3 regions of the Mesorhizobium sp. M1169 genome follow, and region 1 is predicted to be linked to each of the others. Evidence: predicted binding sites of a transcription regulator. Region 1 holds the regulator's gene; each other region holds the start of a gene.
The links. The regulator PhoB, encoded in region 1, activates phosphate uptake and scavenging genes when phosphate is short. The targets are predictions, from matches to a motif close to TGTCATNNANCTGTCAT.
Positions count from the first base shown of each region.

Region 2: the regulator PhoB is predicted to act here: its motif matches at 993-1,009, upstream of NKH41_RS05615 (alkaline phosphatase D family protein).
Region 3: the regulator PhoB is predicted to act here: its motif matches at 1,423-1,439, upstream of phnF (phosphonate metabolism transcriptional regulator PhnF).

Region 1 covers NZ_JAMYME010000033.1:38,333-40,532, reverse strand. The annotation lists gene phoU (phosphate signaling complex protein PhoU) at 22-729, shown strand; gene phoB (phosphate regulon transcriptional regulator PhoB) at 746-1,435, shown strand; gene NKH41_RS25495 (ROK family protein) at 1,445-2,200, opposite strand, start outside.
Region 2 covers NZ_JAMYME010000004.1:86,306-88,505, forward strand. The annotation lists gene NKH41_RS05610 (MFS transporter) at 1-802, shown strand, start outside; gene NKH41_RS05615 (alkaline phosphatase D family protein) at 1,082-2,200, shown strand, end outside.
Region 3 covers NZ_JAMYME010000021.1:79,664-81,863, forward strand. The annotation lists gene NKH41_RS20440 (zinc-binding alcohol dehydrogenase family protein) at 1-623, shown strand, start outside; gene phnF (phosphonate metabolism transcriptional regulator PhnF) at 642-1,385, opposite strand; partial or broken gene phnG (phosphonate C-P lyase system protein PhnG) at 1,521-1,980, shown strand; gene phnH (phosphonate C-P lyase system protein PhnH) at 1,980-2,200, shown strand, end outside.

The DNA.
Region 1 (2,200 bases):
CATGCATATGAGGACAGGACCATGGGCGAACACACAGTCGCTTCTTTCGACGAGGATCTCGAGCAGATCAGCAAGCTGATCCGCGACATGGCCGACCTCGCCGGTTCGATGGTCGGCGGGGCGACCAAGGCGCTGTTGAATTCCGACAACGTGCTGGCGCAACGCGTCGTTTCCGACGACGCCATCATGGATGCGCGTCAACGCGAACTGGACGACCGCGCCATCACCCTGATCGCCAAACGCCAGCCGATGGCCCACGATCTTCGCCATGTGGTCGGAGCGATCCGCATGGCGGGCGACCTCGAACGCATCGGCGACCTTGCCAAGAATATCGCCAAGCGCGTGAGTGCGGTCGGCCTCAGCGCCACGCCGCGGGACCTGTCGCATTCCATCGACGCGATGGCGCAGCTGGTTCTCATCCAGGTGCAGGGTGTCATCGAGGAATATGCTGCAGGCGATGCGGCCGCGTTGGCCAAGCTGCGTGCCGCCGACGAGCGCATCGACGTCAAATACACGTCCGTGTTCCGCGAGCTGTTGACCTACATGATGGAAGATCCGCGCAACATCACCGCTTGCACGCACCTGCTGTTCTGCGCCAAGAATCTGGAGCGGATCGGCGACCATGTCACCAACATCGCCGAAAATGCGTATTATGTGCTGACCGGCGAGCAATTGCCGGTCAATCGTCCGAAGCAGGACGAAACGACAATGTCCGCACCGGTGACATGATGGGGGTGCCCAGCCGATGATCGCACCACGCATAATGGTGGTGGAGGACGAGGAGCCGTTGGGTGTGCTGCTCCGCTACAATCTCGAATCCGAAGGCTACCAGGTCGAGGTGGTGACACGCGGCGACGAAGCCGAGATCCGTTTGCAGGAGAATGTGCCCGACCTTTTGGTGCTCGACTGGATGATACCAGCGGTTTCCGGCATCGAGCTCTGTCGTCGGTTGCGGGTGCGCCCCGAAACCGAGCGGCTGCCGATCATCATGCTGACCGCGCGCGGCGAGGAGAGCGACCGGGTGCGCGGTCTTTCGACCGGCGCCGACGACTATCTGGTCAAGCCGTTTTCGACACCGGAATTCATGGCCAGGGTCAAGGCGCTGCTGCGGCGCGCCAAGCCGGAAGTGCTGTCCAGCGTGCTGAAGGTCGGCGACATCGTGCTCGATCGCGAATCGCACAGGGTCTATCGCAAGAAGAGCGAAATCAGGCTCGGGCCGACCGAATTCCGGCTGCTCGAGTTCATGATGCGGCATCCGGGCCGTGTCTTCTCGCGCAGCCAGTTACTCGATAATGTCTGGGGGGAGACAATCTACATCGACGAACGCACCGTCGACGTGCATGTCGGGCGGCTGCGCAAAGCCGTCAACAACGGCCGGATGCCGGATGTCATCCGCACCATCCGCGGCGCCGGCTATGCGATCAGGGAAGATTGACCCGCCTGGTCAGGCTACGTTCTTTCTGACGCTGGGCCTCATTTGCGCGCCCGGCGCGAAAATCTCCTGGTCGACGAAGCTTAACGCCCGCATCGCGCAGCCTTCGCGGATCAGAGGCAATTCGTTCGGCTCTGTATCGAAGGAGATCGAGCCTGAATGCTGGCCGCCGGCGGTCTGGGCGATTGCCTTCCGCAAGGCCGGCTCGATCAGATCGAAGGCGGCGGCACTGGCGCCGACCATCGCGACCGGTGCCGGATCGATCAGCGCGAACAGCGAGCCGAGACCGAAACCCAGCGCTTCGCCGGCCTTGCGGTAGGCCTCGCGTTCCGGCCCATCTTTCTCGCGCGCCCGGGCCGCCAGTGCGCGCATGTCGGCGTCGCTGACGTCGGCGACCGGTTCGCTGTCTTCGCTCATCTGCCTGGCGTTGCGCCAGATGGCGTAGTTGCCGGCATACGCCTCGATGCAGCCGCGCCGCCCGCAACGGCAGAGCGCGCCGCCCGGACGATGGATCATGTGGCCAAATTCGCCGCCCGAGGAATGCGTCCCGGTGAACAGTTCGCCCTTCAGCACCAGCCCCATGCCGATGCCATGCGAAAGCAGGATGGCGATGAAGTCATCGCGATAGCGATCCGGATTGCGCCAGCGCAAAGCCACCGCCATCATGTTGCAGTCGTTCTCCACCGTTGCCGGGATGCCGAATTCGTCCTCCAGCATGTCGGCAAAGGCGATGTCGGTCTGCGGCGTGATCGGCGACCACAGCATGGC
Region 2 (2,200 bases), on a different contig from region 1:
CTCGCTCGCCCAGTCGGGCGGCTGGAAGCCGGTCGCCATCGCCATTGCCGTGGCCACCGCCTGCCTGGTGCCGCTGGTCTATATGCTGGTGCCGGAGCGCCCGGCGTCGATCGGCATGGTCCGCTATGGCGCCGATGCCGACGACGTGCCGCCGGTGCCGCCAGCCTCGCAAGGCAATTTCCTTTCGCATACATTGAGCACGCTGCGCCGCGCCGCCGGCACGCGCGTGTTCTGGTATCTGTTCGCCACCTTCTTCGTTTGCGGCTTCACCACCAATGGGTTGGTCGGCACGCATCTGATCGCCTTTTGCGGCGATATGGGCATCGGCGAAGTGCAGGCCGCAGGCCTGCTGTCGATGATGGGCATCTTCGACCTGATCGGCACGACGCTGTCGGGCTGGCTCACCGACCGTTTCGACCCGCGCAAGCTGCTCGGCGTCTATTACGGCATTCGCGGCCTGTCGCTGATCTATCTGCCCTATTCCGGCTTCTCGGCGACCAGCCTGATCATCTTCGCGGTGTTTTACGGACTGGACTGGATCGCCACGGTGCCGCCGACGCTCAGGCTTTCCAACGAGGCGTTCGGCGACCGCAGCGGGCCGATCGTCTTCGGCTGGATCGTCGCCGGCCATCAGGTTGGCGCCGCGACAGCGGCCTTCTTCGGCGGCACCATGCGCGAGCTGCAAGGCAATTACGAGCTTGCCTTCCTGATCGCCGGTATGACGGCAATAGCCGCCGCCTGCATCTCGCTGTTGATCAACACCAGCCGCCCGGCGTTTGATCCGGAACCGCAGGCGGCGTAGGGCGCAATCGGCCGTGCTAATCTCCCCCCTTGAGGGGGAGATGGCCGCGAAGCGGCCAGAGGGGGTCGGTCCAACGGGGCTCGGCCCCTTATCGCAGGCGCAAGAGGTCGGTGCTCCATCCGAGACGACCCCCTCTGTCGCCTTCGGCGACATCTCCCCCTCGAGGGGGGAGATTCGCCAGCCTGTTCACTGTTATCAAACCTTCATCGTTTCGAAATGTGCCTGAAACATTGAAGCTGGAGCTTGGCGGCGACGTTCAATGCCATCCAGGAGACAGCCATGAACAAGATTTCGATGACGCGGCGCGCTTTCGTCACGTCGGCCAGCGCCGTTGGCCTGGTCGGCGCCTCGGGCCTCGCCCTTCCCTATTACTCGCGCGCCAATCAGCGCCCGGCGTTCACCCATGGCATCCAATCCGGCGACGTCGACGCCACCAGCGGCATGGTCTGGACACGCACCGACCGGCCGTCGCGCGTCATGTTCGAGGTGTCGTCGACCGAAAGCTTCACCAATGCCGTCCGCCTGGCGCCGCTCGATACCTCGCCGGCCAGCGACTATACGGTGAAGCGGCTGCTTACCGATCTCGCCTCCGACCAGGACATCTTCTACCGCATGGTCGCGGCCGATCTTGCCGACATCAACGCCGTTTCCGAGCCGGTCGTCGGCCGCTTCCGCACGGCACCTGCCTCGAAGCGCGACATTCGCTTTGCCTGGTCGGGCGACACCGCCGGCCAAGGTTGGGGCATCGACGAGACCGGCATGAAGACCTACGCCGCCATTGCCAAGCACACGCCCGACTTCTTCCTGCATTCGGGCGATACGATCTATGCCGATGGTGCGATGAAGGACGAGGTCGACCTGCCCAACGGCGGCAAGTGGAAAAACAAAGTGCTGATCGACGAGAAGCGCAAGGTTGCCGAGACGCTGGACGAATACCGGGCGCAGTGGAAATACAACATGATGGACAGGCATGTGCTGGCGCTCAGCGCCATCTGTCCGACCTTCTATCAGTGGGATGACCACGAGGTGCTGAACAACTGGTCGGACTCGAAGGACCTGAGCGCCGACGATCGCTACACTGAAAAATCCATCCATGTGCTGGCGGCACGTGCGGCGCGCGCCTTCCACGAAATGACGACGATCCGTTACGAGCCGTCGGAGCCCGGCCGCGTCTACCGCAAGATCGCCTATGGTCCGCTGCTCGACGTGTTCTTCCTCGACATGCGTTCCTACCGCGGCCCCAACGGTCCGGATATGCAGGAGACGATGACGCCGCAATCGCGCATCCTCGGTGAACAGCAGATCAAGTGGCTGAAGCGTGAACTGGCGAATTCCAACGCAACCTGGAAAATCATTGCCGCCGACATGCCGCTCGGCCTCGTCGTCTGGAACGACGGC
Region 3 (2,200 bases), on a different contig from region 1:
ACGGCCTGTCGCTGGCCGATGCTGCCGCCGTCGAATTCCTGGCGATCGGCGCCCATGCCGTGCGGCGCTCGCTCGCTGATCCAGGTGCGCGCACACTGGTCATCGGTGCAGGCCCGATCGGGCTCGGCACGGCGCTGTTCGCCCGCATCGCCGGGCTAGACGTGATGCTGCTCGACATGAGTGCGGAGAGGCTGGGTTTCGCCGAAAGCGAACTCGGCTTCGCGACCCTCGACGGCTCGCGGGGCGCTGCTGCCGACCTGGTGCGGGAAGCAACCGGCGGCGACGGCTTCGACGTGGTTTTCGATGCCACCGGCAACACCCGGTCGGTGCAGTCGGCCTTCGCCCATGTCGCGCACGGCGGGGCGCTGGTCCTGGTCAGCGTCGTCAAGGACGACATCGCCTTTTCCGATCCCGAATTCCACAAGCGCGAGATGATGCTGATCGGCAGCCGCAACGCCCTGCGTGCCGATTTCGACCATGTCGCCGCCTCGATCCGCAACGGCGCGCTGCCGCTGGCAAAGCTGGTCACCCACCGCACCACGCTTGGCGAGACGCCGCACGACCTCGCCCGCTGGGCGCATGAGAAGTCCGGCCTGATCAAGGCCGTCATTCAAGTCGGATGATGCCAGGGCTGCCGCATCTCAGAGCGCCGACAATTTGAGCTCGATCCGCTCGGCCGGGAAGCGCGACTCCGAAAACTGTATCGGCTGACCGTCGGGCGTGACGTTGACGGCGACCGTCACTAGCACGATGGCGCCGGGCTGCAGGTCGAGGTCAGCAAGGTCGGCGGCATCGGCATGGCGCGCCGACAGCACGGTCGATTGCCTGAGATAGTCGTCGATGCCGAAACGTGCCAGCGATGCGGTGATCGAACCGGTTTCCGCCATGGCGGCATCGATGCCGGCAAAGCGCCTGGCATCGAACCAGCCGGCCGCGCGGGATACCGGCATTCCATCGGCTTCGCCGCGCGTTTCCAGGCGTATCACATCGGCCCCCGTCGCAAGGCCTAAGCCCTCTGCGACACGACGGTTGGCCGGCTCGATCGATGACGCGAGCAAGGTGATATGCCGCTCGGACGCCTGTCCTTGCAATCCCTCGGAAAAGCGGGTGCGGGCGCCGATCGGATAAGACAGCAGCTTGCGCGGCAGCACGAAGGTGCCGCGCCCCTGCTCCGCCCTGAGCACACCCTCCTGCACCAGCGCTGCGATAGCGCTACGCACCGTGTGGCGGTTGACGCCATAGCGTCCGGCCAACGCGATCTCCGGCGGCAGCGCGGCATTCTCGGGAAAATCGCCGGCGGCGATCGAATGCAGGATCTGGTCGGCGATCTGCCGCCACAGCGCGACACCGCTGCGCCGCTCGATGCTGTTGGCTCGTCCGATCATCTCCCGCCCCAATTCCTCGCGCCGATCTTTCGGTCCGTGTCACGTGCCCGTCATGGACACGCGCTAGATAATGGATATAATTTGTATAGTTGTCTATATCAATAGACAAATGAAGGCAGACGAGGAGCACCGGCCATGCGAGGACGGGAAGCGCGAGAGCAGGCCGAGCGCAAGGCCGTGATGGCGACGCTGGCGCAATCGGCCGGCGACGACATCGTCCGCCTCTGGGACGAAGCCGGCCTGCCTTGCGAAGCGGAACTTCTGCGTGGCCCCGAAACCGGCCTGGTTACGGTACGCGGCCGCATCGGCGGCGGTGGTGCCCCTTTCAATGTCGGCGAGGCGACGGTCACCCGTGCCACGGTGCGGCTTGCGTCCGGCCATGTCGGCCACTGCTACGCGCTCGGCCGCGACAAGCAGAAGGCAAGGCTGGCGGCAATCGCCGATGCGCTGTGGCAGGACCCGGCCCACCGCAATGAGGTCGAGACCAGGATCGTTGCGCCCTTGCAGGCGGCACTGGCCAAGGCGTGAACAGCGCCGCGCCGAGACGGCGGCGACCAAGGTCGATTTCTTCACCATGGTGCGCGGAGAAGACTGATGGATATCGCCACTCAATCCATTGAAGGCGGCTTCGCCGATCCGGTATTCAATGCCCAGACCGTATTCCGTGCCGTCATGGACGCGATGGCGCGGCCGGGCAGCGTCCAGCCCTTGCCGGCCCTTGCCCACCCACCGGCGCCGCTGTCGGCCACCGCCGGCGCCGTTGCGCTGGCGCTGTGCGACAACGACACGCCGCTCTGGCTCGACCCGGCTTTGCA